4 regions of the Amphibacillus xylanus NBRC 15112 genome follow, and region 2 is predicted to be linked to each of the others. Evidence: riboswitches for the same ligand, from Rfam matches in the RefSeq annotation. Region 2 holds a riboswitch; each other region holds the start of a gene.
The links. Region 2 has a riboswitch for thiamine pyrophosphate ahead of tenA (thiaminase II). Riboswitches for the same ligand answer to the same signal wherever they lie in the genome.

Region 1 (8,486 bases), 810 kb from region 2:
CTTATTTTCTCCTAACCCACTGTTTAACAGTTATGTATCAAGAGTATTACCTGATTTAGGGGAAGAGAACATTAAGCAAATGACTTTTTACCATTATGTTGAACAACAATTAGGTAGCCGATTTACAATCGAGTCTCCATTTGAACAAATTGAAGTTGTTTTCTCTGAATCAGAATCTGATTCATGGTCAAGATTATCTGGTATGCGTTATAAATCTAGTGAATATTTCTTAAATCGAGTTGATGCATATCTAGCTGATTTAATGAAAGAAGGATTACAGTTTAGAAATATTCGCTTTCGAGACCAATTTATCTTTACTAAAGAGCAATTGGCTGAAACTTTCTATCAATTTCCAGAGCATGTTTCAATTCAATTACGTTTAGAGAAGCTAGCAGAGCTGATTTTAAAGAGATTAAACCAGTTAGAGCGAAAATGGATTAAAGCCGATTGGGTTGAAGATGAAGTTGAATTATTAGATAAAGCTGATTTACAAGAAATTTTCACAAAAGTAGAAAATGAAGTCCAGGAAAATAGAGAAGGTTATCATGAAGCAGATGCTGAATCCTATTACTTAAAACAAAAAGTAGTCCGTCGTAGATTAGCGCCATTGCGACGTAAAATTAAGCAGCTTGCCTTTGTAAATACGAAGCGGACATATATGAAATTATTTGATCAAGTCGAGCCAGGAGAAGGTATAACCGAAAAAGAATGGCTAGAATTAGCTAAGTTTACACAAGAAAATTTACAGTCTAACAATTTAACGTGGGAAGATGCGACACCATTCCTCTATTTTGAGAAGATGATTGTCGGGTTTGAGGAGAATCGGGCAATTAAGCATATTATTATAGACGAAGCTCAAGATTATTCTACGTTCCAGCTACGTTATTTAACCTATATCTATCCTAACAGTCGAATGACGTTACTAGGAGATGTTAATCAAACGATTTATTATCATAGTTTGACTAATAATATTTTAACAGAAGATGCAATTGAGAATACAGAGCGCGTCACATTAATGAGAAGCTATCGCTCGACTCGACCAATTGTTGAATTTACGAGATCATTTATTGAAGATGGGGATAAAATAGAACCATTTAACCGAGAAGGAAGTAAACCAACAGTATATGAACTTGATAATCAAACAATTGCAGAGTATAAACTATACGATTGTATTGATAACTATCTAAATCGTAAATATCCGCATATCGCAGTCATTACAAAAACGATGGACGAAGCGAGAGAGCTAGCCCAATTATTGAAGAAATCGTATGATCAAGTACAACTGATTGATCAAGAAACGCATACATTCAAAACAGGCATTCATGTTATCCCTGTTTATTTAGCAAAAGGCATTGAATTTGATGGCGTGATTGTTTATGACGCATCGACAAATCAATATTTAAATGAACTTGAGCGTTACTTACTATATACTGCTTGTACTAGAGCGATGCACGATTTAACGCTAATTGCTATTGGTGGTATCTCGAGATTTATTACAGAAGTACCTACTTCGTTGTATTCTTTCTATCGTGTTCATGAAATTATCACAGAGTAAAAATAAAAGCCTTTGCCACTCACATTTTGAGTGACAAAGGCTTATTTACATTACAACATTAACAACAAACTAATCGCCATAACAGCCATACCTGAAATCACACCGTAAATTGATCTATGTGTTTCATCATAACGTTTTGCTGCAGGAATTAACTCATCTAAAGAGATAAAGACCATAATTCCAGCCACTCCTGCAAAGATAATACCGAATAGTGTATCTGTTAAAAATGGCATTAATAAAAGATATGCAATAATTGCTCCAGCTGGTTCAGCTACACCTGATAAAAATGATAATTTAAATGCTTTACGCTTACTACCGGTTGCGTAATAAATCGGAACGGATACAGCAATCCCTTCAGGAATATTATGAATCGCAACGGCAATTGCAATTGGAATACCTAGGGCAGGGTCTTGCAATGTAGCAGTAAATGTAGCAATCCCTTCAGGGAAGTTATGAATTGCAATTGCTAAAGCAGTGAATGTTCCCATTTTTAATAAACTCTTATCTTTCAGTGTTGAGGGCTTTTTATCCATATCCTCAACTTTCTTCACTTCATGTGGGTTTCCTTCCTGTGGAATCAATTGATCAATTAGACCAATAACAAGCATACCTCCAAAGAAACTAATCACCGTTACCCATGAACCTTTAACTATACCAAGCTCACCAACTAAAGAATCCTTAGCTTTAAAAAAGATTTCAACCATAGAAACATAAATCATCACACCCGCTGAAAATCCTAGTGCAAATGAAAGAAATTTAGTATTAGTAGTTTTTGTAAAGAATGCGAGTATACTTCCGATCCCAGTAGCTAAACCGGCAAATAAAGTTAAACCAAATGCAAGCCATATGTTACCATCCATTTTCAAAATCCCTTCTTCTCTTTTTATTAATTTCAGATTATTTATTTCCTAAATACTTTATGATTATTAATCTAAGTGAGTCAATTTCATAATACAAAAATCTAGTTAAGAACACGAACGATTACAAATAAAAATACAATATCACACGTAAATAAAGAAGCCTAATCAAGTGATTGGAACGGCAGGCGGCGACTCCAGCGGGAACAATCGTGTCCGAAGATCCAGTGATAAAAGCTTGGAAAGCTTTTATCAATTAGCTGAGTTTAACGAAGGCAAGCTAAAACCGTCACGTCGTGTGACGACGCTTGCATGACCTACATCCTGTAGGCCCGAAAGCGTCCGCCTAGAGTGGAAATCACCGCGTCATCTGTAACCCAATTGTTCGTGTTTTATAGCCAATTAAGTCATTATGAAATTCATTCGATTATTAATAAGTATCTTAATATTATAAAAAAACAATACAAAAGATGTGACTAACCTAAAAAGTTTGCCTAACGCAACTTTTTCGCCTAAGACCATTTTAATATGAAAAAATGCAAATTTCAACTGTTTTCATAAAAATTTATTTGTTAGTTAAATCCTTTGTCCTGTGAATAGGGGATTGGATTAATTCAACTGGAAACACAATTAGATCAATTGATTTAACAGACCAAACGTCAGTAGAGAAAATGATTGAACAGGATGAGCTTGTCTATTTATTTAAACTCATAATTGAAGAATCGAAACATAAATAAAAAAACCAACAATGCGTAGATTATCAATCAAAGCATTGTTGGTTGTAATTTATTTTAGCAATGAAGCAGCTGCTTGATCTATTACAATTGTTACTTGAGGGTGATGATGTAAAATTGATGCAGGGAAGTTTTCAGTTACTTCACCTTCAATTAATTGCTTAACAGCTTGAGCTTTATTTTCTCCTGAAGCAAGTAAAATAATTTCTTTACTTTCCATGATTGTTTTAATCCCCATCGTAATTGCTTGTGTGGGTACATCCTCTTTATTGTCAAAGAATCGTGAATTAGCCTCAATAGTTTCTTCAACTAAATCAGTAATCTGGGTCCGGCTCTCAAACGAAGTACCTGGCTCATTGAAAGCGATGTGTCCATTTACACCTAGACCGAGAATCTGTAAGTCAATTGCACCAACCTCTTTAATTGCGGCTTCATAATCCTTACATTCTTTTTCTAAATCATCAGCTACACCGTTTGGTAAATGTACATTATTCGGATCAATATCAATATGGTTAAACAATTTTTCATTCATAAAATAGCGATAACTATTTGGATCATCACTATCCAGTCCAATGTATTCATCTAAATTAAATGTCGTGACATTCTTAAAAGAAACCTCTTCGTTTTTATAGGCGTCAATTAAGTATTGATATAGTCCTTCAGGCGTAGAACCTGTTGCTAGACCTAAAATAGGCTTACTTAATTCATTAACTTTCTGAACGACCTGTTTTCCAGCCCATTCACTCATTTCTTGATAGTCACTTACTTTTACAATCTTCATTGGCTCACTCCTTGATATACAATTTTCCCTTTTTTAAAGGTTAGCTTTAAATCAAGATCATTATCTACTAGTAATAAATCTGCATCTTTTCCGACTGCAATTGAGCCTTTTTCATGAAAAACACCTGCTTGCTTTGCCGGATTAATTGATGCCATTAAAATAATATCATGAATAGTGACCTCAGGTATAGCAAAAAATTGCTTTGCACCATCAATCATTTTTAAGACACTTCCTGCGAGTACACCGTTAGCTAAAACAGCACGATCTTCATTCACTTGAACAGGCTGGCCTCCTAATTCATAAATTCCTGGATGAAGTCCTTTCGCACGCATTGAGTCAGTGATTAAGATTAATCGATTAGGTCCAATATTTTGATAAATTAATGCTAGCATAGCTGGATCAACGTGAATCCCATCTGCAATAATTTCAGCGTACACATCTTCAAGTAAGAATGTACCTCCAACAACCCCAATATCTCGGTGATGAATCCCATTCATTGCATTACATAGATGCGTCACTTGATTTACTCCATTTGCAACAGCCTGTTTCATTGCTGAAAAATTCATAGCAGTGTGACCGGCGGATACATTGATATTTTCTGCTCTTAGAGCTGAAGTAAATTGAAAATCTTGATCATGCTCTGGTGCGATTGTTACTGTTTTGATTGTTCGGTTTGCTACTTGTTGCCAATGGTTAAATAATTCTAAATCTGGTTTGATAATATATTCTAACGGTTGTGCGCCAGCTTTTGATTTTTCTACAAATGGTCCTTCAAGATGAATTCCAATCATTTCAGCACCATTGTCGATATTGTTATAATGAGCAAGATTTTCTAAAGCATGCTCAATATTTTCTTTTGACTGTGTAATCGTTGTGGCAAGGAAGCTTGTCGTTCCCTCAGTAACAAGGAACTTAGCAATTGTTTCAATCGACTCAGGTGTTTGATCCATTACATCAGCCCCGTTTGCACCGTGAATATGCGTATCAATAAAACCAGGGATAAGATTTAAATAATTCGCTTCAATCATCTCAATATCTTTGGGCAAATCTTGTGGTAACTCACGGTAAATCTGTGCTATCTTACCTCGATCAATAAGAAGATGTCCGTTCACTACTTCCTGTTCGGTATATATTTGTGCGTTTTTTATTAGCATATTGTTCACCTACTTAGAATAGTCTTACCCTTTTATTATGACATTCAATGCGTGAAAATTAAAATATAAATTAAAAAAGTGGCTTGGACATAACTAGTCTCACTGAGTAAAAAATAGTTCTATTTACGATTTTTTTGTAAATAGAACTATTTTTATTTTTGTGATTGTTTTGGTTGATTGGATTTTTAGCGTAATTGGCAGTGCATTTTCTTAAGTTCACTGCCAATTACGCTAATCAGAGTTCATTGTTTTCTTATTTAACGAGCGCCTATCGAGTGATTTAAACGGCGGATGGCGACTCCTGCGGGAAAAGATCGAGTCAGAAAACCCTTATTGCGACACGGTAGTGGAGCAATAAAAGTTGACGCCGATCCCGCGGAGAGCGTCCACCCAGAGTGAGAATCACAAAGTGACACCTTTAATTTATATTAGAGATGATCATCCTATTAAATGATGATGGTAAAAAAGGAATCCATTTGATTAACTGAATTCCTTTTTCATCTTAGCTGAGTTTTGTCCCAGCCTCAATGGTGACGTTTAAAATATGCTAATAATTTTGGTGCAACTAATGCCGCAATGATAGCACCTAAAACACTACTTACCAAAAACCCAGGTACAAAAGCGAAAACACCAACAGTCTGCCCCATAACGAGACGTGCAATTGGAATAGAAAGGAGTGAACCGATCATTCCAGTCCCAACTACTTCACCGATGACGGCTGAACTTATTTGCTTACGATAGCGATAGAAGAGACCAGCTAGTAAAGCACCAATCATACCGCCAGGAAAAGCAAGTAATGTACCAAGCCCCAAAGCATTACGTACAAGACCTATGCCAAAAGCAATTATGACTGTCGGAACAGGTCCTAAAATGATGGCACTAATGACATTAATCGCATGTTGTACAGGGTACGCTTGCGCAATCCCAGTTGGAAACCAGAGAAAGCTTGCCCCGACGACGCCAATTGCAATAAAGGCAGCAATTAGCGTCAATTGATTTGTTTTTTTCATAAAAAATAGTCCTCCTTTTGTTGTTGCATTGACTAAAAGCTGTCAGTTGCAGCGAAAGAAGAACCTGATAGGTTAAAGAAGTGCTACTTCCCTCCGCTAGTACGAACTAGATCAGGTTCAAAAGGGTTAGAAAGATTGAATTCTTTCCTCTCAGCCGATCCCATCGGCACCCCTAGTAGTCAAAGCTATTGAATTGGTTTCATCATAATATAGATCAGATCAAATGACAAGTTAGTTAGGCACCCAATTATCTCTAATATCAAAATTACTAATCACATTAAATGTATCAGTATCAGGATCAAACTCTAATGCAATTAATTCGCCAAAGTCCGCAGAATAATAATCTGTACTCACGATCGCAATGATATTCTCACTTAATTGTGCGACTTCATAAGAACTATTAGGGACGTAACTTTCTTGTGCAGGTTCAGTAGTTACGGAAATTGGTTCTTTAAAGACTAATAATAATAAAATAAACACTAACAATATAGCATTGATTGTTAATAAAAGAGGGGTAATCTTTATCTTCATCTTTTTATTCCTCACTTTACATTTTTTTGTAAATTATCATTTACACGGAAGTTATTATGGTATATTATATATAATATACCATAATAAAGGAGAGGTGCAAATGTCTTTTAAAAAAGTGTTTTTGGGTTTCTTGTTATCAGTAATCTTTTTGTGTGGTTTAATTGTAATTGATAGCAATGTCTATGCCTATGAGGATTTGGAGAGTTATTACAATTCAAAACTTTTAAGTTATGGTTTGTCAGAAGCGGAAATTAATCTAATGGATATTGGTTTGAAAGAAATACTCATAGCTGACTTTGGTGAGGACATAGAAAATAATCCAGATAGAAAGCTAAATTATTATCCAGGGGAAATCAAAGAGTATATTATTGACCCGGATGGAAATCTAGTAGAACTTCCGGCTATATATAATACTTCACCTAACTATGTCTCACCGTTTAATGTAATTCCAACATCTGACCTAAAGCTTCAGTTTTCTACAGCAAACAATGGACAGAAAGTTCAACGGATAATTGCTCTTTTCGAATGGACGAAAAAGGAAACAGCACCCAGAGAGTTTGTAGGATTTACTAAAGAATCAAACTTAGATATAGTTCCCAACTCTTATGAAGCAAGAATTATGACTAGACAACAAACATACAATACTTGGCAATATTACGGAAATGCAGGTGGTAGACCATATGAGATTGATGCTAATAATGGTGCTACATGGCGGTGGAGTGGAAATGCGGCATACTACAAAGGACACGTTAGTTATAAAGTAGACACAAAAAACAAAAGGACGGGTATTTTCCAAATGCAGTACGCTTCAGATCCTGGTGGTTCTAATACTAGTGTAAATGTTTCGTTAGGCCCTCTTTCGATCAATCATACTTTATCAAATAATAAAGCTATGCTGAAAGCCCCTCATCGTGCTACAGTAGTATTTAGAGTAGGGCCTTAAGTAGTAAATTAAATAATACCTTTTTGATTATAATAAAAATAATCCACCATTCTCTTTATTAATACGGTGGATTATTTTTATGTGTCCAGTTGAATGTGATCTGTAGGGTGAGAGAACAATAATAGAGATATTAAATTGTTTAAAATGGGCTATGATTAAAAGTTAACGAATAGAAGTCGACAGTCGACTATAGCCCACCAAGTACATATAACCACTATTAAAGTACTTTAATATTCTTCTAACATCGATTCGTTACCTTCTCATTTGATTGGAATACTGATGGATAAATGTTATTAATTCAACTGGAAAACCTGATCTAGTCTTTTTGCCTTAACAAACGTAACCCATTTAAGATTACTAAAATTGTTGATCCTTCATGAAATACAACACCCAACGGCAAACCTAGCCAACCAACAATATTTAAACCAATCAATGAGACAATCACTGCAATTGAAAAAATCACATTTTGAACAATAATTTTATTTAATCGCTGACTTAATTTAAAGCTGTATAACAATTTGGCTAAATTATTTTTGACGATGACAACATCAGATGACTCCATGGCGACTGACGAACCACTGCCCATAGCTATCCCAATATCTGCTTGAGCAAGAGCAGGGGCATCGTTAATACCATCACCAATCATACCGACAACATGATGATTGTCTTGATCAGCTTGAATAAATTTTATTTTTTCCTCAGGTGAGCAGTTAGAATAATAATGGTCAACTTTAATTTCACTAGCAACTTTTTTAGCAACCAATTCATGATCGCCAGTAATTAAATTAACCTTAATATCCTCAGCCTGAAAACCAGCAACTGCTTCAGCTGATTCGCTTCGGATTTGATCAGCTAATAAGAAGTACCCAACAATTTGATTAGCTTTGCCAACTAAGACAGCAGTATTTTCAGCTGCTACCT
Region 2 (8,486 bases):
TCGTGTTATAGAAGGTGAGTTTGTTGGTGTCATGGGTCCTTCGGGTTCTGGTAAGACAACACTACTCAACACCTTAGCCACAATTGATCGTGCCACAGGAGGAAATATTTTTATAAATGATCAAGAGATTTCAAAAATGAAAGATACCCAACTATCAAATATTAGGCGAAAGCATCTAGGCTTTATTTTTCAGGATTACAATTTGCTTGATACATTAACGGTAAAAGAAAACATATTGTTACCTGTTTCTCTAACAAAAATAAGTAAAGATGAGGCCGAAAAAGAGTTTAATGCAATTTCGGGGATGTTAGGAATCAAGCAGTTGGCCAATAAATACCCTTTCGAAATTTCAGGAGGTGAAAAGCAACGAACTTCTGCAGCGCGAGCGTTAATTCACTCACCTGCAATTGTTTTTGCTGATGAACCTACTGGAGCCCTTGACTCAAAAGCAGCTTCTAATTTATTAGAAAAGTTATGTGAGATTAATAAAAAACGCCAAGTCACTATAGTTATGGTTACTCATGACCCGTTGGCATCGAGCTATTGTAATCGGGTAATCTTTCTAAAGGATGGAAGAGTTTTTTCTGAATTGTATCGGGGAGAGAAAACGAGAGAATACTTCTTTAAGGATATTCTCGATATGCAAGCTGTTCTTGGAGGGGGTAGCTAGAAATGACTATAAAAAAATTAGTGACTCGCAGCATGCGAAAGAACATCAAAATGTATTATCTCTATTTTTTCTCGATGATTTTCAGTATAAGTTTGTATTTTATCTTTGCTACCCTGCAGAATGACCGAACTATTATGAATATGGCCAATGATAGTACCCTCTTCTCTACGGCCTTTCAAGTGGCTGGATTATTACTTATTTTCATTACCATTGTTTTTACGATGTACGCTACGAGCATCTTTATTAGAAGGCGTAGTCAAGAAATTGGATTGTATCAGTTAATTGGCTTGTCTAAGGCTTGGGTAGCTCGGGTACTAATCTTGGAGCACACTATTCTTGCTTTAGGAGCTTTACTTATTGGAATGATCGTTGGAGCTTTGCTCTCGCGACTCTTTCTTTTACTGTTTATGAACCTGATAGGTCTTGAAGCTATGGTTGGTTTAACCTTATCCTGCCAAGCAGTCATCCAAACAATTGCAGTTTTTACTTGCTTAATTGCTGTCACATCATTACAAATTATATTGACAGTTTATCGCAGAACACTAATACAATTGTTTAAAGCAAATAATCAAAATGATTACTTTGTCAAGCGTCCAACTATCCTTTCAAGCATTTTAGGGATAGCAGGATTAAGTTTAATAGGGTTTGGCTATTATGTGTCTACCTTGATTGTAGAGCATGCAGATTTGCTGATGTTTCTTATGTTAGTAGTCCTAGCTAGTACCATACTGGGAACCTATTTAGTCTTCCATACGACAATAAGCTGGATATTAAATGTTTTTCGAAAAAAGAAAAATGGGAATCTGGGCTTGTATAATAGCCTGTCGGTTGCCCCATTAATGCACAGAATGAAAGGTCACGCCAATTCCTTAACCTTAATCACTGTATTGTCTGCTGCAACCATTACGATGATTTCACTTTCATATTCCTTATACTATTCAACGGAAAAAGATGTGAGATTGGCTATGCCTTTTGACTTTGCAGTGGAAAATATGCAGGAGGAAGCCGCTATTATATCAAGTAGGTTAGAGGAGGAGCAAATTGGATTCGAACATTATCAACTAGAAGCCATGCGATTTAATGGCACATGGGTAGAGCAGGATTCAAGTGTAGATAATCGCCATAGAAGGTTTATGCTTTTTTCAGCAGAGCAAATGGACCAGGCTGGATTAGATGTTCAGATTCCCCAAGATGGTGAAGCAATCTACTATAATACACGAGCCATTATAGAGGGAATGGATACCTCATTTCCAAAAAAAGTGCAGTTTGCATCAAAACATCAAGCAAATTCACTAACAGTCTCCAAGTTTAGGCTTGAAAATGTGATGAATTACAGATTCTATGGCGAACAATTACTTGTTTCTAATGAAACCTTCGAGAAAATGAGGGAAAGCATCCTAGAGGACGAGCACAAAGAACTGTTGATATTTGATGTGTTTCACTTACTAGATACTGAGAAATCAGATATGGCTTCTAACATCTTTCTAAGGAATGTGGATAGTGACCTATATATCACTGACTTTTATTCCACATACGAGGGATCCCGTCAAACCTTTGGTATACTTATTTTCATCGCCGGTATTTTAGGCTTTGTATTTATCCTTTCAACAGGAAGTATTTTGTACTTTAAACAAATGACAGAGGCTGAACAAGAAAAGAACCATTATCGAACCCTAAGGCAACTAGGATTTCGAGTAAATGATATTATGAAAGGGATCATTCGTAAACAGCTCTTTGTTTATTTAATTCCTCTGGGAATTGGGTTAATTCATGCTGCTTTTGCTCTTAACGTAGGTTCTGTTCTCATGGCTGCAAGCATGATTACCCCAATCATCATTAGTATGGCAGCGTATATTGTCATCTATCTTACGTTTGCCGTGTTTACTATTCAATATTACAAAAGCATTGTCACAAATGCTCTATAGAAAGGAAGAAAAGTTATGAAAAAGTTCTTAATATCCTGTATTGTTGTAGTCGTTGTTTTTGGAAGCCTATATTTCTTCTTTCGCGAGCCATTCGATCGTTTTAATCCATTGCTTGAACAAGAATATGTCTATATTGAGATTCAAAATGAACCTGCAGATGATAACGGAAGATATAAATATAAGGAGGAGGGTGTCACTGAAAAAGGAGAGACTAAACAAGTGGTATTTACGACCAGTACTAGACTTGAGGAAGGTACACTCTTGAAAGTACTCGCCAAAGGTGCATACACACAAGAATATAAATTTATAAATGAGATTGAAATGCCATAAAACCCAAGTTAATAGTCTTCGTAAATGGTACAAATGGTGGATATGTTCCCGCATACGACTATTTCATTAAAAAACGCAAATACATCAATTCTATCAACTCGTCCCACATCGAGTTGGTTGCATTGATGTCAAGAGTGGACGGATAAGAAGAGTTGAAGTGTTGATAGAATAAGGTTTATATGGTTTCACCTATGTTTATTTTATATGAATAAACAGGTGGAATCCTTTTTGTTATTGGAGTGAGAAGTGCTAAAAATAGGGGTTGAGTTGATGGAATAGATTTCCAATTGGAGAGTTGACAGAATAAATGAAATTCTATTTAAAAAAACTGAAAGCAGTAACTTGAACTGAACCCTATTTTCTAGACAGTTTAATAAAAAGGGATATAGTTGCTCTTATGCTGCGATTAGATGACTTCGGTAGGTTGCCGGGGTCATCTTATTTAATGTCCATTGCTTTCTTGTATGGTTGTAATGATTCATATACTCTACGACTAACGTATGTAATTCAGCTAAGTTTTCAGCTTCCTTATAATCCACTTCATCTTCAAAATGACCAAAGAACGACTCCATTGGCGCATTGTCAAGGCAGTTTCCTCGGCGTGACATCGACTGTTTTAGCTCCAATTCTTTTATAAGTTACTGAATTGCTGGAGGCGTATAATGAAACCCTTGATCGGAATGAATCGTTGCTTCCAGATGAAGATTACCATCTAGATGCATATTTAATTGTTCAAGTGTCTCATACACAATCGACATTTTAAGTGTTGTTGATAGTGCATAGGCGACGATTTCTCTTGTAGCGACATTTTTTACGCAAGATAAATAAGCTGTTTGACCACCTCGATATTGTAAGTATGTCATATCGGTTAAGAATACTTTCCCTGGCTCATCTTGGTTAAACTCGCGATTTAAATGATTTGGTATACGGCGGTGTGACGCTGTTGCTTTTGCTATATGGCGATAAGGATTCACACGACGTACTTTTGCGTATAAGTTGAATTTACGCATTAAACGAAGAATCTTTTTATGATTCATGGGTTGGTCTAATACATCAACTAACGCCATATAAAATCCTCGATAACCAATTTTCTCTTTCGCTTTATCATAAATCGATTTCAGTAATAAATAATCTTGATAATCTGATTCTTCACGAAGTGCATCATTTTTCTGCATTTTGAAGCCATTTATAATAGCCGCTTGGACTGATATTCGCGACTTGGCATAAATAGCGTGTCATATTTTTTAGTTGATACAGACGAATTGTTTCATTGATTGCTTGGTATTTTTCTCTTGGTGTTAGAACTGTCTCTTCTTCGCCTCCCTTTCCATTTCGTCGAGCTTTTTTAGAAGTGTTAACTCAGCTTCTAAAAGTCGAATACGTGCTTCAGCCTTCTCTAATTTTTTGTAAGCTGATAGTTTTTCAGCACGCGGACGACCTGTGTTGCCTTTCCCACGACGCCCTTCTAGAAAACCTTGTTCACCAAATGTTTTATAGGTAGACCTCCAACGGTTCAATGCACTCTGAGCTCTCTTTAATCCAATGATTTCTAAATCAAATCCAGCTACTCTAAAGATTTGAACTGGGCCTTTTCCTGCTAAATTTTCCTGAACAGCCTTAAATTTAAACTCAGCTGTATATTGAATTGAGCGATCTGAAACAGATGCCACATTTGGATTCGTTTCAATTTGTCTGTGTTGATGTTCATTTTTAGAGGAAATAGACGAATCATTGATGAATAACCGTGATTTTGATCGCTTAAAAAACATAGACACTTGACAATACCTTTACTTTATGGTTGTCTATGAGTAACTGAATAAATGAATCACTAGGGGAGCAATATTGCTGAGAAAGACATGTCTTGACCCTTTGAACCTGATCTAGGTCATACTAGCGTAGGGAAGTGATGGCGGACAAAACAACTATCTTAATTTTTGTTGTGTATTGTAAACCATTCCTTACGCTTGTAGGAATGGTTTTTTTGGTTCATTATTCAAATAATAAAATAGGGAGAGAATATACATGCAATTTACGGATCGTTTATTTGAGAAAGTAAAGCCCGTTTGGGACAGTTATTTAGAGCACCCTTTCGTTAAAGGGATTGGAGAAGGTACGTTAGACAAAGGAAAGTTTATTCATTATATGAAGCAAGACTATGTTTATTTAATCGAGTATTCACGTGTTTTTGCTATAGGTGCTACGAAAGCAAACGATTTGAAAACGATGACAATTTTCGCTAATTTGCTACACGGTACAATGAACTTTGAAATGGATTTACACCGTGAATATGCTGAGAAATTTGGTATTTCTAATGAAGCATTAGAAGCAACGAAACCCTCATCAACGATGACAGCTTATACAAGTTATATGATTAGCCAAGCACAACTCGGTGGAGTTGAAAACGCAGTCGCAGCAGTCCTTGCGTGTGCTTGGAGTTACAACTGGATCGGAAAGGAATTAGCTAAGTGGCCAGATGCATTAGATCATGAATTGTATGGCAACTGGGTAAAAATGTACTCATCAGAAGGCTTTACGAAAATTGCTGATGATTGTATCCATTTAATCAATGAAATTGCTAAAGGTAAGCCCGAACATGAGTTAGATAAATTAGAAGACATATTTATTAAAACGAGCTACTTTGAGTATATGTTTTGGGATATGGCAGAAAATATTTCGATGTGGCCAGTATCAAAATTAGCTAACGTTTAATTGATAAACGATTGATGCGGAGAAGACTTCAATACATCTCCGCCTTCATGTAAGGAGTAAATATATGTCTCAAGAAAATAAAACTGCAATTAAATTTGACGAAGTATCTTTTCAATATGGACGAGGACACGATGAAAGACCTATTTTAAATAAACTGACTTTTTCGATTCCAAAAGGAGAGTTCGTCAGCATCGTTGGAGCTAGTGGTTCAGGAAAGTCCACCATTTTCCGATTAATCGTCGGTCTTGAACAACCTAATGAGGGCGATATTTACTTAAATGGACGTATTGAACAATCTCGATTTGGAAAAGTCGGCTATATGCCACAACAAGATTTGCTAATGCCTTGGAGAACTATTAGACAAAATGCCCAGCTCGTTCCTGAAATTAAAAGGAAACGTGACGATAAACAAGTGCAGATACTTCTAAAAGAGTTTGGACTAGAAGGATACGAAGACAAATACCCCCACGAATTATCTGGTGGTATGAAACAGCGGGTTTCATTTTTGCGGGCAACTTTATCTGGATCTGATATTCTTTTACTCGATGAGCCATTTTCCGCCCTAGATGCAATGACAAAGATGTATATGCAAGAATGGTTATTAGAACAATGGGAAAAACAACAGTCGACCATCTTATTCATTACACACGATATATCCGAAGCGTTGTTTTTATCAGATCGAGTCTATATCGTAAAAGAAACCCCGATTACTTCATTACACTCGATTGAAGTTCCATTAAATAGACCACGCACTAGGAATGATTTAGATAAAAGAGAAGTCATATTATTAAAAAATCAACTAATCGAACAGTTCAGAACGAGGATGTCATGATGCGAAATTATATCAGTTCATTCATATTTATATTGATATTGCTAACGATCTGGGAAATCGGTGCACGAATGGTGGATAAAAGTTTCATCTTACCTACACCTACAGATATTGTATGGACCTTGTGGGAACTGAAAGAAGTATTATTGTTACATCACCTGCCTATTACATTAAGCGTCATTGCAATCGGACTATCTATTTCAATTGTATTAGGTATTAGTTTAGCAATTAGTATGAATCTATTTAAAAGTTTAGAAAAAATGTTTTATCCAATTTTAATAACGTCTCAGACGATTCCGATCATTGCACTTGCTCCAATTTTCGTCTTATGGTTTGGCTATTCGATTTGGAGTAAAGTAGTCGTCACAATTATTATTACCTTTTTCCCGATTACAGTCAGCACTTTCGATGGCTTTCGTTCAACGAATTATCAATTAAAAGAATTATTACAATCCATGGGAGCTAATAAAAGACAAATCTTTTTTAAACTTGAAGTACCTTCTGCTTTACCTTCATTTTTCTCAGGTATGAAAGTTGCCGTACCGATGAGTGTGATTGGAGCTGCTATTGGTGAATGGCTAGGAGCTCAAGCAGGGTTAGGTTATTTTAGCCGTCGAATGATGGCTCAATTTGATGGAGCCGGTGTATTTGCTCCGATTGTCATCTTATCATTAATAGGTATGCTGTTATTTGCTATTGTCGTTTTTTTAGAAAAAATTTTTATGAAATGGAGGGTTTATGATGAGAAGTAAAGTGATGCTATTTTCCCTTATGTTAATAACAATATTGATGCTCGTTGCTTGCACTGAAGATGAAACAGAGAGCAAGGATGCTAGAGAGTCAACAACAAATGATGAAAAAGAAACCGTCTCGATTATGTTAGATTGGTATCCAAATGCTGTACATAGTTATTTATATGTAGCCCAGGAAAAAGGATATTTTGAGGAAGAAAATATCGTTGTTACATTTCAATTCCCAGCGAATCCGACAGATCCATTAACCTTGGCCGCTTCTGGAAAAGTAACGATGGGCCTTTATTATCAGCCAGATGTTATAATGGCGAAGGCGAATGAAGATATTCCAATTAAAGCTGTTGCGGCAGTCGTTCGTGAACCATTAAACCACGTCGTATATCGAGAAGATAATCCAATTCATTCACCAAAAGAATTAGTCGATAAAAAAGTTGGTTACCCTGGTATTCCAATTAATGAAGCGTTAGTCAAAACGATCGTTGAACATGATGGTGGGAACTATGATGAGCTTGAAATGATTAACGTTGAATTCGAATTAGGTTCTTCTTTAATCTCTGAACAAGTCGACGCCGTTAGTGGAATGTTCGTCAACCATGAAGTGCCTTTATTGCGTAGTCAAGGATACGAGGTTGATTATATAAACCCAGTAGATTACGGAGTGCCTAGTTACTATGAAGTTGTAGCGGTAACGAGTGACGAAACGTGGGAAAATAATCAAGAAACAATCAAAGCCTTTTGGCGGGCTGCTCGTAAAGGATTTGACGATATGATAGATAATCCAGAAGAAGCTTTAGATATTTTATTAAGCAACCAAGATAAGGCAAATTTCCCTCTGGATAAAGAGGTCGAAACTGAAAGTATGAACATTTTACTCCCAAAAATGAAATCCGAAGCAGGTTTTGCTAACCAAGAAAAGGAATCGTGGGAGGTAACAGCAAAATGGCTAAAAGAATATGGATTAATTGATGAGGTACCAAATATTGATGACCTTATTATTTCAATTGAACCATAACTTAGTTTTTAATGAGTTTGGTATGTCAACACTAAACTGAACAAATTTTATAAGGTGTATTGATCTGTTTTACCGCGCACGATTAGTGTTCTTCATGAAAATAGTAATTTTATTTTATCACTTGACTCGGAGCCTCTGCGGGCATGATTTCGATAGCCTTGTCAGCCAATCTAAACAAACAACGCTGGCTATGGCGTAAAAGGCTATCACAGCCCGCCTCTCCAAGTAAAGTGGTGCTTGTCATATTAGTTTGCTTGTA
Region 3 (8,486 bases), 960 kb from region 2:
TGTTATTACAACGATTAATAATTGCCTTAAGTTCACCATTTCGAATTGATGGTATGGCAATAATTATATGTTCAATTTGCTTGGCTTCAACGATTGCTTCGATTTCTTCAGTCGTACCTAGGACAGGTAGATTAAAGACGTGCATTTTTTGCTTCATCGGATCATCATCAACAAATCCAATTGGGTTTAAGTCTACGTCTGTTTGCCCGTTTGTAAGTTGTCTGGCGATCATCGCTCCCGCATCACCTGCACCAATAATTAATGTACGCTTTCGATTTGGATTTGGATTAATATAGTGATCTCGGAAAACCCGCCAAATAAAGCGTGAACCACCGATCACAGTTAAATGAATGAGCCACGTAACGAGCATTGCCCGGCGATAAATCTTAAAATCATTAATGAAGTACTGGAAAACTGCTGTTGATAGATTCGCTAATGTAACAGAGTAGATAATCGCTTTTAATTCTTTAACACTCGCATATGCCCAAATCTTATGATAGAGTTTAAAAATTAAAGCATAGATAAAATGAAAGATTAATAGTCCGATTGCGCTAAAGCATACGATATTAGTATCCCAATCTGATCGTGCAGGATAAACAACCCATGCCGCTAGGAATATAGCTGTTGCAATCATAAGTGAGTCAAGCAATATAAGTGAGATAAGTCGCTTGCGATATGACATGATTACTTGCCCCTTTTTTCGAAAATTCAGGTAATTGAAAATCGTACGGTGGAGCTTGCCACCGATCAGTTTATTCTTCTGCTCTTAGTTGATCTGTTAAATCAAACAGGAGCTTTTTAACATCTTCGCCGATTTCTTTATTTTTCAGTGCGAATTCAATCGTCGTTTCAATGAAACCGAGTTGTTCCCCTACATCGTAGCGACGTCCTTGGAAGTCATAGGCGTATACTTTCTGAATTTCATTTAACATTTGGATTGCGTCTGTTAATTGAATTTCTCCACCTGCACCGATTTGATGACGCTCTAAGAATCGGAAAATTTCAGGTGTAAACACGTAGCGTCCCATAATCGCTAGATTTGATGGTGCAGTACCTAGTGGTGGCTTCTCAACAAAATGATCCACTTCATAGAGTCGACCATTCACCTTTGCACCTGGATCTACGATTCCGTAGCGTTCAGTTAATGCTTCTGGCACTTGTTGAACACCAATCACTGATGATTGTTTATCTTCAAATTGATTAATCAATTGTTTTAAGCATGGTACGTCACTTTCAACAATATCATCACCGAGTAGCACCGCAAATGGCTCATCACCGATAAATTTACGAGCACACCAAACTGCATGTCCAAGACCTTTTGGTTCTTTTTGACGAATATAGTGAATATCCGCTAAATTTGTAGATTGCTCAACTTTATGTAACAAATCTAGTTTGTTTTTAGCCTTTAGATTTTGCTCAAGCTCTGGTGCGAAATCAAAGTGATCCTCAATCGCACGTTTACCTTTTCCGGTTACGATAATAATATCTTCGATGCCCGAAGCAACTGCTTCCTCGACGATGTATTGAATTGTCGGTTTATCAACAATTGGTAACATTTCTTTCGGCATCGCCTTTGTCACTGGTAAAAACCGAGTCCCTAGACCGGCTGCTGGGATAATTGCTTTTTTTACTTTCGCCATATGAAACATGCTCCTTTTTATTGATCTATTAGTATGTGCCAAATTGATTAGCCATTTGAGTTATATTAACCCACCATTTGGGAATGGTGAGTTTTTCCCTTAAAATAGACCGAGGAATTTCTTCCGTTTAATCATTATTGGCTCATCAATGTAGACCATCTTATTATCGACGATCTGTTGGGCGTTGTCCATAAATGTGAATAGAGTGTGCTGCCCGTATTGTTCTGTGATTATTTGGTTTGCTTCACGCATATAGAAGCCTCTTGACTTCGTGTTATGTGCGTCTGATGCGATAAAGTGTGTTAAATTATGTTCAATTAATTCATGTGTGAATTTTTTTATTTTTGTACCGAATTTGCCTACTAGGCTTGCGGCAGTAATTTGTGTTAATGCACCGTTTCTAACGAAGTGGTAGAGCTGTCCTGGTTGTTCCCGTAAGACTGTGTTTCTTTCTGGGTGAACGATGATTGGGATTAAGTCCTTCATCTGAATGTCAAATAACAGCTGTTCTGTATATCGTGGAATATGTTCTGTTGGTAGCTCAATAAAAATATAGCGACTTGCTCCGTTTAAGGTTAGAATTTCGTCGGCTTCGTAACCTTCAATCAGTTCACCATGAACTCTTACTTCTTGCCCAGGCAAAATTGTCAATGGGATCTCCTCTTGTTGGATTCGATCATTTAATCTAGTTAAATCGGAAAGTACTGATTTTTTCGGATTATTGTAACGCCCATTTTTATGATGTGGGGTTGCTATTATCGTATGAATGCCTTCTGCGACGGCTAGTCTTGCCATGGCTACGCTGTCTTCTAGATGTTTTGCTCCGTCGTCTACACCGGGTAGTATATGACAATGTATATCTATCATATTGACAACCTCCTCATCTGTAATTTTTGTACAGCAATAATATTATAACAGTTTTTTTCATAGAATGGAACCAATTTTGTGACTCTTTTCCATAATTTCAGCAAAATTTTTAGGCATATTAGCTTATATTAACTGTGATTTTATCTAATTTTTGGGTCATTTGTCCTATTGGAGCGCTTGATATGACAGTTTTTGTGTGATTTTTCAGGTTTTGATTTGGAAATTGTTTTTTGTGATAGGGAAAAATGAGGATTTGTCACTAGAAATTCACATTTTTAACTATTTGTTGGGTTGTGACTAAAAAATCCGCACATCTTATGTCGATGTACGGATTTGTTTCTGGATATGTGAGCTAGGTTCCAGTTTGAATTTGGGTTATTTTGTTGTCGCAGCTACAAGGTGTGGGCGTTTATTAAATAGAAAGCTTACGGCAGCAACATTTATTACAAATGATGGGATGAGGTACGAGCTGTTATAAACGAGTGAGTAGACCCAAATATTCATCCCTTCGATTAATGATTCAAAGAAGACAACTCCTGCAACATAGTGTGTGATAAATCTAAGTGTGATACCAATTAATACACCAACTGTCACCATGCCGACGAATCGTTTGGTATTGTTATTTTTTAATGCTGCTTGAACAGCTGGTGCGAGTAGTCCCGCAAATCCTAATACCATAAATGCGATTGGATAGTCGAGAATACCCTGTATCGGGTGACCAATCCATGCTGTTCCTGTTGCAACTTGGAGAATCCCAAAAAGTAAGCCAGACAGTAGGCCTCCTTTTAAGCCCCAACGAAATGCAACGATAAAGACTGGGATCATCGCAAATGAGATTGAACCACCTTGTGCCCAGATTTTAAATGACAGAAATGGAATGATGTCTAAAATAAGTGCTAGTGCTGTAAAGATAGCCACCTCAATGAAAAATAGTGTACGTTTAGATTGCATACTTCTTCCCCCTTATATTTTTGGGTTTTATTGATTGGATTTGTGGAATATTCCTCCAATCTTTTTAACAATAAAAAAGCAATGTGCCAAGGGGATGCTTCCTGATGGGGAACCCGCTCACATTGCTTGTTACTTTATGCAAAAATACCATCAAAAAAGCCACCATCCCTACGCTAGAATTATCTAACAGGTTCATAGGGTCAGAACAATGCGTGTTCAATCTCAGCCGACTCAATCAGCTCCCCCTGTAGGCTTGTGCTATTTACTTTTTTATTACTAGGTATTAGTATAAAGGATTTAAATTCAGAATTCAAGAGGAATGATTTTAGGAGAATAAGATAGAACCGGATGATTGAGGATGTTAGAATTTTGATTTGGGTGCGTTCGCACTATGGTGTGGTGCGAATTTTCTTGATTGGGTGCGTTCGCACACTGTTTATGTGCGATATTTTGAATTTGGGTGCGTTCGCACTATCAAGTGGTGCGATTTTTCTTGATTGGGTGCGTTCGCACTATCAAGGAGTGCGAAATCCGGGAATTGAGTGCGTTCGCACCCGAATTGGGATTATCGGGAAAATGGAGCGTGAATTTTTTCATAAAAAAACTTGCGCAATAACGCGCAAGTTCTATTCTCCGTAATAATAATACTGATCTTTTGATGTTTGGACGTCGTTTAGTACGGCTCCAAGTAATTTTGCTTTGGCTGGTTCAAGCAGTTCTTTTGCTTTAATCGCAGATTCCTGGTCTGTTTGCTTACTACGAATAACGAGTAGTGAGCCATCAACAAAGTTGGCAAGTAACTGAGCATCTGTTACTGCAAGAACAGGTGGTGTATCAAAAATAACTAGATCATACTGGTCTTTTGCCTCGTCAATTAAGCGACGCATCTTATTCGAGCCGAGTAATTCTGATGGATTCGGCGGAATTGGACCAGATGGTAAAATGTCTAGATTTGGGACATCAGATTTAATTGCTGCTTCGTTAAGCTCATACTCACCAACGAGTAAACTACTTAAACCACGGCGGTTGTCGATTCTAAATGTATAGTGAACAGTTGGTTTACGCATGTCGGCGTCAACTAAAAGCACCTTCTTTTCTTGTTGGGCAAAAACGATCGCTAGGTTGGCAATCGTAAGTGATTTACCTTCTGACGGGTTAGCTGATGTCACGAGCATCGTTTCAAGTGTATCGTCTACCGCAGTAAACTGTAAATTTGTTCGAATCGTACGGAATTGCTCAGAGATTGGTGAGCGTGGATTCAGTTTAGTAATTAAATGTCTAGCTGCTTGTTTAACTGGTCTTTTATGTTTAGCCATTATATGTTACTCCCCTTTCTCTAGCTTGACGTCTATTTGCATGTTGTTGTATGTGCACGAGGTCAGTTTCTTGAACTTTTGCCACAACACCAATGACAGGGAGACCAACAATTTTTTCAACGTCAGTTTCTGTTTTTACAGTTGTATCTAAGTATTCAAATAAGAATGCTAAACCAACACCAACCATACCACCTAAGACAAAGGCGATAGCAATATTTAGTGTGAGATTTGGACTCACTGGTGTCGGGTTTGCTGGTAGAACTGCAGGATTTAATATATTTACGTTATCAACATTCATTAATTCGTCTATTTGATCTTGGAAAACTTCAACGGTCACATTGGCAAGATCAACTGCCATCTTTGGATCGGGATCTGTAGCCGAGACGGTTACCACTTGTGATCCATTCTCATTTGTGACGGAAATTTTTTCAGCAAGTGCTGATGGTGAGATTGTCAATTGAAGTTCATCAATCACTTCATCAAGAATCCGGTTACTTCTGATAATTACGCTATAGGTATTGATTAATTCAACGTTTGTTCGAATTTCATTTAATTCTACTGTTGCGTTGGGTTGATTTTGATTCACAAGAAATTGTGAATTAGCTCGATAAATTGGTGTGATAAAAAAGTATGTAAATATACCGCTTATAATCGCTGATCCTATTGTTAGGACAATGATTAATCCTAGTCTCTTTTTAATTATCTGAGCGATCTCTTTTAGTGTAATTGTTTCCTCCATTTAGTTTGATCCTCCAATGTTTAGTTGAGTAGTCCTGAATTGGACAAAAATATACAAAAAACATTATAGCATATTTTTTTATAAAATTGGTAAATTAATTTAATATAATGATTTTACGTCATTACTTTTAGCAATTGGTATAATATTTTTTCAGAATATTAGGAAAATTGTTCTTTTTTATTAACACTTTATTGGCTTATTTGTAATATTTGATATAATAGAGTTTGTAAGCGAATTCATTTTATGGGGGCTTTCATATGTTGATCGATCATTTTATCGAAAAAAGACTTTTTACACATAATTTTCAGCCCATCTATCACTTAAACAGTCATCAGTGTCTTGGATTTGAAGCGCTAATGAGGCCGTTTGATTTTCCAAATCCTGAGTTAGCGTTTGAGGCGGCTAAGCGGGCTGGGCGCTTGTATGATCTCGATACTGCATCGATTGAATTAGTGATGCGCTCTTTTCGGGATTCTCGTCTTTCTGATGGTGATGCGGTCTTATTTATTAATGTGCTCCCTTCTACTTTAATCAATCCTAATTTTTCTACGTTTATTTATCACACTTTACACACCAATCAATTACGAGCGGATCAAATCGTTTTGGAAATTTCCGAGTCAGAACAGATGGATCAATTGCTCGATTCCTTTCATATGATTCATGATCTTGTTGATTATGGTTTCCAATTTGCACTTGATGATGTCGGTAAGGGTTATTCCAATTTTGATGTTATCATTGAATTTCCGTTTAAGTATATAAAACTTGATCGCTTGTTTAGTACGCAGCTTCATCTTTCAAGTAAGAAAAAAGCTCTAGTTCAGCTATTTCGCGATTATTGTAGGGATCAGCAGATCCAGCTTGTGTTAGAAGGATTGGAGACGCGGCAGGAGTATCTTTTTGCTATGCAATTAGGTGTTGAGGTTGCGCAAGGTTATTTTCTCGGTCGTCCAAAAGCAATTGAAGAAGTGCGTGCATTTTTGTAAAGTTTGTTCCTTTGACTTATAGAATATATCGTTTAAACTTAAATATAGTATACATAAAGGAGTGATAAATGATGATCTGTGGAAAATGCCAAACAATCAATAACGATGATGCAAAATTTTGTATCAATTGTGGAAAACAAATTGATCATTTAAAGCAAAATCCAGTTGAAAATGAGCCAGAGGTGAAGGTTGAAGCTACTGCTACGCAGGCGACTGATGAAAATCCGACTAGTGCTGCTGGGGCGGAAAGCGTTCAGCCACCTAAGCGTCCGATGGAGCCAGATCCAACAATTGAAATGGCAAAAGAGATTGGCCAAAGTTTTTGGAATTACTTACTTAATGGTTTGAAGGCACCTTATCAAGCAAGTAAGGAAGTTGGTGCTAAGCAAGCTGATTTAATTAATGGACTAATTACTTTAATTATCTTTTCTGCTTTCCTTCCGTTATCTGTTTATCTATCAGGTACGATGTTGATGGCTGGATGGGGACGTCCGTCTTTCATTAGAACTGTTGTTATTCCGTTTTTCTTGTTTATTTTATTTATTGCAATTACGGTAGCAGTTCTGTTTGCAGTCGCACGACTAATGAATTCTAAAATTGACTTCTTACAAGTCTTTACACGTTTCATGACGTTTATGATTATTCCAGCTGGACTCGCTTTATTATCTTTTGTCGTAAGTATTTTCAACGCATACTTGTTTAGTACTATTTTAATGTCGTTAGTATTTTTAACTATGTTCTTAGCAAGTATTGCAACGATCTTTACGATTAAAGATACAAAAGAAAAACCAGGTGGATTAGATGTTACTTACGTGATTATTATTCATTTCTTAATCATGACGATCGTGTTGCTATTATTCAGTGACGCACTTATCGGACAGTTAATCAATCAGATGATGTGGTAAATTTTATTGGACTTTAGTAGGTTCTGACTCAGGTCAGAACCTACTTTTTATTTTTGGAGGGGTGTTGGAACTGGCTTGGGCCAGTTCCTTCCTTTTGATTTGGATGATGTGAGAATTGGCGTATGCCAATTCTGACTGCTTGGAGGCTGGGAGTGGGAGTATTATATAGTGGTGGTGCGAAATTCTATTTTTGGGTGCGAACGCACTATGATGTGGTGCGAATTTTCAATTTCGGGTGCGAACGCACTACGATATAGTGCGAAATTACTTTTTCGAGTGCGAACGCACCCAATTTGGTTATAATTACCTCATTATACCGGAATTATTTTTGATAAATCATAGTGAGTTGAATTTCTATTCCCACTAATCGGTAGATTTAAATCTTTAAATATTCGGTACACTGTAAAACGCGATTCAACCTCCAAAAAATATCGAGCTGTCTTATTTGTAATAAGGGGATTTACTATTTTTGCATAATCACTAAGTGCTGAGATATGTGCCTGTTGATTCTGCTGTTTACAAAATTCACAAATCCACGTACCATGAACACGCACCATCTTTCCCCGTTCACAATCGGAACACAACACTCCAGTACGGATTGAGTAAATATTTAAATTAAATTTTTCAAGAATATTCTCCCTCCTCACCGTGTGTTTGCTCAACAATCTATAAGCTAGATTTTGGATCATCTTTGGATTTTGAATTCTTTGATAAAAATTTAGGATTTCGTCGATTCGGAAAGTAAGTCTGTGTAACGCAATTAGATCTGGCGTTCCTCCTAGATTTAATATTGCATTTTTATTTGTGAAGACAACAAGTGGATGAATAGGTAAGTCTGAATAGCCAAGTTGATTCAAAACCTGGCGGAGTTGTTTTGCTTGAAGTTTTACTTGTGTGTAGGGATTTTCATAAATTTTTTGACTATCTGAGGTTTGCTGGATCAGTTGATCTTCTTCGTTTAATAATAACTGACCTTTAAGATTTTTAGACTCAATAATGATGCAGACTGACTGTGTTAAAATCATTCGATCGATTTGAAAATAGTGTTTATCACCTTTTAATCTTAATCCTGCCAAACTATACGC
Region 4 (8,486 bases), 190 kb from region 2:
AATTCTGCTGGTGCTGACAATACCGCTCCTGAATCATCAATATATTTTGATTCATATGAGTAAAAGTCTGTTTGAGGGAGGATTTCACCTGGCAATGAAGCAATTGGCTCATCATTACCAAGAACAGCACACTCAATTTCACGACCTACGATTGCTTCCTCAATTAAAACTTTATCGTCATACATATACGCTTCGGCTATCGCTTGATCGAACTCAGCCTTTGTTTCAACTTTATTTACCCCAACTGATGATCCTTGATTAACTGGCTTAACGAATAATGGTAAGCCTAATTTACTTTGGACAAAGTTGAAATCAATATTTGATTGTTCAAATTTCTTATAGACAAGCCCATTAGCAACAGCGATTCCTGCATCACGTAAAATCCGCTTGGCAAAATCTTTATCCATACTTACCGCTGAACCTAATAAATCAACCCCGACAAAAGGCAGATTAAGCGTTCTTAATAATCCTTGCATACTACCGTCTTCACCAAGAGTTCCATGAATAATTGGAAAAACAACATCAATTTGAGGCAAGACTTCTTTCGTCTCATAGTCAAATACTTGTCCTTGCTTTTCTCCTGGTAAAATAGCAATCTTACTGCTTGTTTTTTTGAGTGAAATAGCTTTAGGGTCGTGCTCATTAAGTAAAAATGAATCTTCCTCATTTACTTGCCAACAACCGTCCTTATCGACGCCAATTAACACAACATCGTATTTCTCACGATCTATCGCATCAATAATATTCTTAGCTGATTGAAGTGAAACCTCATGTTCTGCAGACTTACCACCGAACACAATGGCTACATTTATCTTCCCCATTTAGATCAACTCCTTTAACTATGTACTTTAAGCTAATTTCCGTTTACGGAATAACGCCATCATCGCAGCAATGATAAAGAATACACTACCAACCAAGGCGATAATGAATTGAAGAGAACTAACGAATATACCTACTATTAAAAGAAGAACACCTGCCACTTTTGGTCGTTTATCATTTTTTAATAATAGTATGCTAACAATTCCAGCAGCTTCAGCTAGCACTAGCGTAATAACACCTGCAGTACGCAAAGTTTCAACAAATTCGTCGTAGGTTGGGACATTTTCTAGTTCAGCGGCTTCCTCTTGCATGAATTGTTCGTATATTTCAAGTGCTGCCTCGTCATCACCATGAACATTGATCATTGTCACTCCTGAAATACCAAAGAAAAAGAAAATAGCCATCCCCATAATGATTAAGAAAATTTCAATTCTTCTATTAAGCATTGTTGTCAACACCTCTCTCTTTCTAATCTCTTTACATTCTAACATATAGAAAGATTAACTGACTAATTTAATTATAGTCGTTTTTGTTATATTTATGAATCCAGTTATTTTAGTTAAGCACATTTAAAAAATCGAGAAACCAACTTAATTCATTGGCTTCTCAATTTTTTACCTTTAAGAAATACAACAATCAGATCTAATTATTGATTAGCACTCAAATTTACAAATGCTTGAGCTGCTAACTGGGGTTCGTCAGCTAAACTAATTGCTGAAATAACAGCAACACCATCTGCACCTGCTTTTCTAACAGAAACTACATCAGTCAGCTCAATTCCACCAATCGCAACAATCGGAATATCTGAAACAGCATTTCTAATCTTTTGAATGCCTGATAAACTAATTGGCGCTTTAGCATCTGATTTTGTCATCGTTGGAAAAATTGGTCCTACTCCAATATAATCTACTCCTAAACGTGCCGCTTCAATCGCTTCTTCTACAGATGTAGTCGATAAGCCAATTTTCATCGTTTCAGGTGCTATTTCTCTAATCTGATTAACCGGTATATCATCCTGTCCAACATGAATGCCATCTGCATTGAGATTAATAGCTAGTTCAAGATCATCATTGACAAAAAACGGAACGCGATATTGGTGACAGAGCTTTTGCATTTGTCTTGCTAAATCATATTTTTCAGACCCCGATTTAGCGCTAAAACCTTTCTCTCGAAATTGAAAACAACTGATCCCACCCTTTAATGCTTCTTCTAAGATGAAAAGCGGATCTTTATCCTTCACATTCTGGCTACCTAAAATAAAATAGACAGCTAATGATTCTCGATTAAATACCACGTACTATTCACCTACTTTCTCTAAGCAAAGTCGATCTATAATATCAGCTTCAGTAATACTAGATAGAGCATCTAATAATTCAATTTGAAACTGTCCTGGGAAAGATGTCTTTTCTGCTGCCTTCTCTGCCGCAATTGTAAAATAACTAACTGCAGCTACTACTGCTAAAATACACGATTCGCTAACCGCCAAGAAAGCACCTGCAATTGATGACAGTAAGCATCCCGCACCCGTTACTTTTGTTAATAATTCTGATCCATTGGATACTTGATAAAGAATTTCTTGATTAGCAATATAATCAACTTTCCCTGTCATTAAAATTGGAACATTAAGCTTCTGAGTTGATTGCTTAATAATAGATGGCCCATCTAAAACTTCCGAAGCATCGACACCTCTAGCTGTTGCTCTAAGACCAGCTAAATGACTTATCTCTGCTGCATTTCCTCGAATAAGTGATAAATTAATCTCTGACATAATTCGTTGAGCTGCATGGCTACGAAATGTCGTGACACCTACACCAACTGGGTCAAACACAACTGGAATGCCTTTTTTATTTGCAGCATGACCCGCTACGATCATCGATTCCAATATTTCCGTTGTTAATGTCCCAATATTTAATACGAGCGCATCTGCATGTGCAACGATCTCTTTTACTTCATTTTTTTCATGTGCCATAATCGGCAATGCGCCAAGTGCGTATAATCCATTCGCAGTAAAATTCATTACGACTTGATTTGTGATATTATGGATCAATGGTCGCTCTTGCTTGATTTGTTCAACAAGTTTAATGATTGATTGTTTCATTATTTCTCACCACGCTCATTCGGCAAGCCCTGTAAACGATAACCCCAGTGGTTCGTCGGTCCGTTACCTTTCCCTAATTCTAATGAATACTTAATGGCATCGGTTATATAAGCCTTCCCTTGCTCGACCGCTTCAAAAATTGATTTTCCTTTGGCAAGTTCTGCAGTTATTACAGCAGAGAACGTGCAGCCCGTTCCATGTGTATGAACCGTATGAAATCGCTCTGAACTTAGATGATACAACTGATTACCATCATAAAAAACATCTATTGCCTCACCATCAAGATGGCCTCCTTTAACGACAACAGTTTTAGCTCCAAGTTCAGCGACAATTTCAATAGCTGCTCTTTCCATTTCTTCGATCGTGCGAATTGACCTTCCAACTAATATCTCTGCTTCTGACAAATTTGGTGTAGCCACTGTAGCTAATGGAACTAACTGTTCTTTTATAATAGTCTGTGAGATCTCTTCCATTAATACATCACCACTTGTTGCAACCATTACAGGATCTAAGCAGTATGGGATTTCAGGATATTCTCGTAAATAATGCGAAATTAATTCCATCATTTCAATTGTCGCGATCATTCCTGTTTTAATCGCATTTGGTTTTATATCAGAAAAAACTGACTCTAGCTGTTGATTAATGAAATCAAGTGGCAGATGGTGAATATCTAGAACCCCTAAAGTATTTTGCGCTACTGCAGATGTTAAAACGCTCATGCCATAAACTTCCCGCTCCTGAAATGTTTTTAAATCCGCTTGAATCCCGGCACCACCAGTTGGATCTGTACCCGCTATTGTTAGAGCTATTTTTACATTAGACATTGCATTTCCCCCTTAAAATTTTTAATAAAAAAACCACCCCTAACATAGGAGCGGTTTACATTATTAATAAATAATCCAAATAATATAAGAAATGCTCCACTTTCCTACGTAGGTACTAACCTAATCAGGTTCAAAGGGACCAAAGAAAAATCTTTATCTCAGCGTCATACGCGCCCCTAGTGGAAAAAAACATATTTAATTTTTGTATCTTCATCTAAACACAAACTAATTTTTTATGCAAAAATCTTGATTATGGTTTAACGATACCGATTGAATCTAACGGCCAGATTCTAAAAACAACTTCGCCAATAATTGAATCTTCATCAATCACACCAAATGCTCTGCTGTCATAGCTAAATTTACGATTATCACCCATCACAAAATAAGTTCCATCTGGTATTTCTGTTGATTTAAAATATTTAACTAATATTTCTTCTGAGTTCATGTCTGTTAAATAGTCTTCATCGTAGGCAACATCATTAATATATAAGCGATCATCAATAATCTCAATTTCATCACCTGGAAGTCCGATGACACGTTTAACATAATTATCTACGCCATTCGGTGCGACGAATGCAATCTCATCAAATCGATCAATCTCACTCAGTTTACTAATAATAATTCGGTCACCGTCATAAAGGTTCGGTTGCATAGAATCTCCTTTTACAACTGATGGCGTCATAACAAACGTTCTTACTAGCACTACAATCACTAATGCAATTACTATTGCGTATAACCACGACATGATTTCTTTTAACATTTATAACAACCTCATTTTCTCTCGCTATAACAACAATTATATACCTTTTTTTAGTAAAATCCAATAAAGTTAATCTAACTAAACAAATATTAGCATAACCTACTTCGTGTTGTTGACTTGTTTTACGAATTCCTCAACGAATTGATCAATCTTTTCATCATCTTCAGGTTCTGGAGCTAGCTCAATTTTAAGTAATGGATCGATAACTTCTGCCCCAATCGCTCTGAACTGTTCAGCCATTTTTTCAATTGCAGCACCATAAAATTCATAATATGAATCACATGAACCGAATAGACCGACGACTTTGCCCGTTAGATCTTCATCTGCTAAATCTTCATAGAAATCTTCTAGTTCAAATGGCAAGTCAGCGTCACCCCAAGTATATGTTCCAAATAAAATCGCATCATAATTCTTTAAATCAAGTGCCATTATATCGTCAAACTCAACGTGAAATTTCTTCACAGATAAATTAAATGCTTCTACTTTATCTTTAAGGATATGAGCAATTTCTTCTGTATTACCAGTCATGCTCGTATATACCAATACTACTTCCATTATAGTCACTCCTATATATATATATATAAATATAAATGAACATTATCATAGTTAAGATTCATTATACCTATAGTTTAACAAAAAAATTCGATGAAGCCTATTTCTTCATCGAATCTTTTAAAAAGCGATTAAAGTGCTTTTACATTTAAGTTGACATTAATGTTGTTTCGCGTTGCTTTCGAGTACGGACAGAAATTATGAGCTAGTTCAGCCAAATGCTCAGCTTCCTCTTGTGATACACCTTTTATATGAACATTTAAAATAACACCTATTTTAAATCCTTTATCATCACTATCCTGCATTAAACTAACTTCTGCAGTTATCTCAGATTCAATCTCTTTCTTCTGTCTAGATGCCATTAAGTTTAGCGCTCCATCATAACAAGCTGCATAGCCTGCAGCAAATAACTGTTCAGGGTTTGAGCCTTTTTCATCACTGCCACCTGCTGGATCAACCAGCTTTAAATCTATTATTCCATCATCTGATTTAACATGACCCTCCCTGCCGCCTTTCGCTGTAGCTTTAGAAGTGAACATAACTTTACTCACTTATAATCCTCTCCTCATTGTGTTTTTAATACTTAATTTAGTATTCCTTAATTTCACAACTGCTAAACATAAAAAATAAAGATACAAAAAGAACACCTAGTTTGAGAGCTATTAACCATCTCATTTCAGTGTTCAATTTGTTTAATATATATTTAGTTTAATGGAATAGTTTTTCTGCGATTTAAGATGTCTTCGGCATTTTTAACTCGATCTTCAGTTGGTGGTTTAACTCCTTGTAATGGATAGTCTAATCCTAGCTCTGACCATTTGTAAACACCGAGTTCATGATATGGTAAAACATCGATTTTCTGAACGTTAGACAGTGTCGCAATAAAGTCGGATAAGCGTTGTAGAAGCTGATCATCGTCACTTCCACCTGGTACCAATACGTGGCGAACCCAGATTGGTACTTGCTTTTCATCTAAATAGCGTGCCATATCCAAAATGTGACTATTAGATACACCTGTCAACTTCTTATGCTTCTCGTCATCAATTTGCTTAAGGTCATATAATATTAAATCTGTTACTTCTAATAATGCATCAAGTGTTTTCATAAATCTTGGTGAACGACTAAAGCAACCACCTGATGTGTCAATACACGTATGAATACCAAGTTTCTTAAGCTCCGTAAATAGTTCTAGCAGAAACTCCGCTTGGAGAAGTGGTTCACCACCACTTACTGTTACTCCCCCATTAGATGATTCAAAGTATGGTTGGAAATCCTTAATGTCTTCTATAATTTCTGCAACAGTCATTTCCTTACCACCTGACATCTTCCATGTATCTGGATTATGACAGAACTGACAACGCAGTAAGCATCCTTGTGTAAATATTACATAACGTAACCCTGGTCCATCTACAGTACCTAATGTTTCAATTGAGTGAATCCGGCCTTTAACTGTCATGTTGTGCCCTCCCTAACTAAAAAATAAACTCGATATTATGGCGCAATTAATCTGATGATACTTATACGATCGGCCATAATAAATATTATTCGATCGTATAAGTATGGGAGAAGATGAATCTTCTCCCAATATTTTAATTCTTATAGACTTTCGTGGAAAGTACGGTTAATAACATCAATTTGTTGTTCTCTAGTCAACTTAATGAAGTTAACAGCGTAACCTGATACACGGATTGTTAATTGAGGATATTCCTCTGGACGCTCCATTGCATCTAATAATGTTTCGCGGTCAAACACGTTAACGTTCAAGTGGTGACCTTTCTTCTTAGCATAACCATCTAACATTGCTGCTAGGTTAGCTTTCTGACTTTCTAGGTCTTTACCTAATGCTTTAGGAACGATTGAGAATGTATTAGAAATACCATCTAAAGCATAGTCATAAGGCATTTTAGCAACAGAGTTTAATGATGCTAATGAACCGTTAGTGTCACGGCCGTGTAATGGGTTAGCTCCTGGAGCAAATGGCTCACCAGCTTTACGTCCATCAGGCGTGTTACCAGTTTTCTTACCATACACAACGTTTGAAGTAATTGTAAGGATTGATTGTGTATGAACTGAATTACGGTATGTCTTATGTTGTTTAATCTTATTCATAAATGATTTAACTAAGTCAACACCAATTTGGTCAACGCGGTCGTCGTTATTACCGTATTTCGGATAATCTCCTTCAATCTCGTAATCAACAACGATACCATTTTCGTCACGGATTGTACGAACTTTTGCATGTTTAATGGCACTTAGTGAGTCAACAACAACAGATAATCCTGCAATACCGCAAGCCATTGTTCTTAATACTTCACGATCGTGTAATGCCATTTCAATTCTTTCATAGCTATATTTATCATGCATGTAGTGAATGATATTAAGTGCATTTACATAAACACCTGATAACCAATCTAACATAACATCATATTTCTTCATTACTTCATCATAATCTAGATACTCTGAAGTAATTGGTGCATAAGTTGGTCCAACTTGTGCTTTTGAAACTTCGTCAACACCACCGTTAATAGCATATAGTAATGCTTTAGCTAAGTTAACACGTGCACCAAAGAACTGCATTTGCTTACCAATACGCATTGCTGACACACAGCATGCAATACCATAGTCATCACCATAGTGTGTACGCATAATGTCATCATTTTCGTACTGGATCGCACTTGTCTTAATTGACATTTCTGCACAATAGTTCTTGAAGTTTGTTGGTAACTTAGTTGACCATAGTACCGTTAAGTTTGGCTCAGGCGCAGGTCCTAAGTTATCTAGTGTGTGCAAGAAACGGAATGAGTTTTTAGTAACTAGTGGGCGACCATCCTCAGCAATACCTGCGATAGACTCAGTTACCCAAGTTGGGTCTCCACTAAATAATTCATTATATTCAGGTGTTCTAGCGAATTTCACAAGACGTAACTTCATAACGAAGTGATCTACTAATTCTTGTGCTTCTTCTTCAGTTAATACACCATTTTGTAGGTCTCGTTCAATATAAATGTCTAGGAATGTTGATGTACGACCAAGACTCATTGCCGCACCATTTTGCTCTTTAATTGCTGCTAGGTAACCAAGGTATAACCATTGGAATGCCTCTTGAGCATTTTTTGCAGGCTTAGAAATATCGAAGCCGTAAATTTCACCTAATTTTTTCAATTCTTGTAGTGCACGGATTTGTTCCATGTGCTCTTCACGGTCACGGATTACATCATCTGACATAACACCGTTACCACCGATAATTGCTAAGTCAGCTTTTTTCGCTTCGATTAATTTATCAACACCATAAAGTGCAACTCGACGGTAATCACCAATAATACGTCCACGTCCATAAGCATCAGGTAAACCTGTTACGACACCTGCGCGACGTGCTGCACGAATTTCTGGAGTATATGCATCGAAAACACCTTGGTTATGTGTCTTACGATAT

Region 1: another riboswitch for thiamine pyrophosphate. It lies ahead of thiW (energy coupling factor transporter S component ThiW); the one in region 2 lies ahead of tenA (thiaminase II).
Region 3: another riboswitch for thiamine pyrophosphate. It lies ahead of thiT (energy-coupled thiamine transporter ThiT); the one in region 2 lies ahead of tenA (thiaminase II).
Region 4: another riboswitch for thiamine pyrophosphate. It lies ahead of thiD (bifunctional hydroxymethylpyrimidine kinase/phosphomethylpyrimidine kinase); the one in region 2 lies ahead of tenA (thiaminase II).

The regions. Positions count from the first base shown of each region.
Region 1 is NC_018704.1:2,255,978-2,264,463, reverse strand. Features, by position in the region: gene helD (RNA polymerase recycling motor HelD) at 1-1,555, shown strand, start outside; gene zupT (zinc transporter ZupT) at 1,606-2,415, opposite strand; gene nagB (glucosamine-6-phosphate deaminase) at 3,199-3,927, opposite strand; gene nagA (N-acetylglucosamine-6-phosphate deacetylase) at 3,924-5,081, opposite strand; gene thiW (energy coupling factor transporter S component ThiW) at 5,606-6,091, opposite strand; TPP riboswitch at 6,163-6,275, opposite strand; gene AXY_RS10820 (hypothetical protein) at 6,323-6,622, opposite strand; gene AXY_RS10815 (hypothetical protein) at 6,723-7,565, shown strand; gene AXY_RS10810 (heavy metal translocating P-type ATPase) at 7,882-8,486, opposite strand, start outside.
Region 2 is NC_018704.1:495,961-504,446, forward strand. Features, by position in the region: gene AXY_RS02610 (ABC transporter ATP-binding protein) at 1-670, shown strand, start outside; gene AXY_RS02615 (FtsX-like permease family protein) at 673-2,595, shown strand; gene AXY_RS02620 (YxeA family protein) at 2,611-2,925, shown strand; partial or broken gene AXY_RS12475 (IS3 family transposase) at 3,321-4,694, opposite strand; TPP riboswitch at 4,746-4,844, shown strand; gene tenA (thiaminase II) at 4,948-5,634, shown strand; gene AXY_RS02640 (ABC transporter ATP-binding protein) at 5,699-6,466, shown strand; gene AXY_RS02645 (ABC transporter permease) at 6,466-7,215, shown strand; gene AXY_RS02650 (ABC transporter substrate-binding protein) at 7,205-8,227, shown strand.
Region 3 is NC_018704.1:2,103,050-2,111,535, forward strand. Features, by position in the region: gene AXY_RS10160 (polysaccharide biosynthesis protein) at 1-682, opposite strand, end outside; gene galU (UTP--glucose-1-phosphate uridylyltransferase GalU) at 753-1,640, opposite strand; gene AXY_RS10170 (tyrosine-protein phosphatase) at 1,740-2,507, opposite strand; gene thiT (energy-coupled thiamine transporter ThiT) at 2,883-3,458, opposite strand; TPP riboswitch at 3,607-3,714, opposite strand; gene AXY_RS10185 (CpsD/CapB family tyrosine-protein kinase) at 4,085-4,774, opposite strand; gene AXY_RS10190 (YveK family protein) at 4,767-5,513, opposite strand; gene AXY_RS10195 (EAL domain-containing protein) at 5,771-6,496, shown strand; gene AXY_RS10200 (zinc ribbon domain-containing protein) at 6,568-7,401, shown strand; gene AXY_RS10205 (nuclease-related domain-containing protein) at 7,713-8,486, opposite strand, start outside.
Region 4 is NC_018704.1:305,676-314,161, reverse strand. Features, by position in the region: gene ddlA (D-alanine--D-alanine ligase) at 1-821, opposite strand, end outside; gene AXY_RS01670 (DUF4064 domain-containing protein) at 849-1,265, opposite strand; gene thiE (thiamine phosphate synthase) at 1,466-2,113, opposite strand; gene thiM (hydroxyethylthiazole kinase) at 2,117-2,917, opposite strand; gene thiD (bifunctional hydroxymethylpyrimidine kinase/phosphomethylpyrimidine kinase) at 2,917-3,741, opposite strand; TPP riboswitch at 3,826-3,929, opposite strand; gene lepB (signal peptidase I) at 3,992-4,501, opposite strand; gene AXY_RS01645 (flavodoxin) at 4,601-5,056, opposite strand; gene AXY_RS01640 (organic hydroperoxide resistance protein) at 5,185-5,604, opposite strand; gene pflA (pyruvate formate-lyase-activating protein) at 5,757-6,509, opposite strand; gene pflB (formate C-acetyltransferase) at 6,650-8,486, opposite strand, start outside.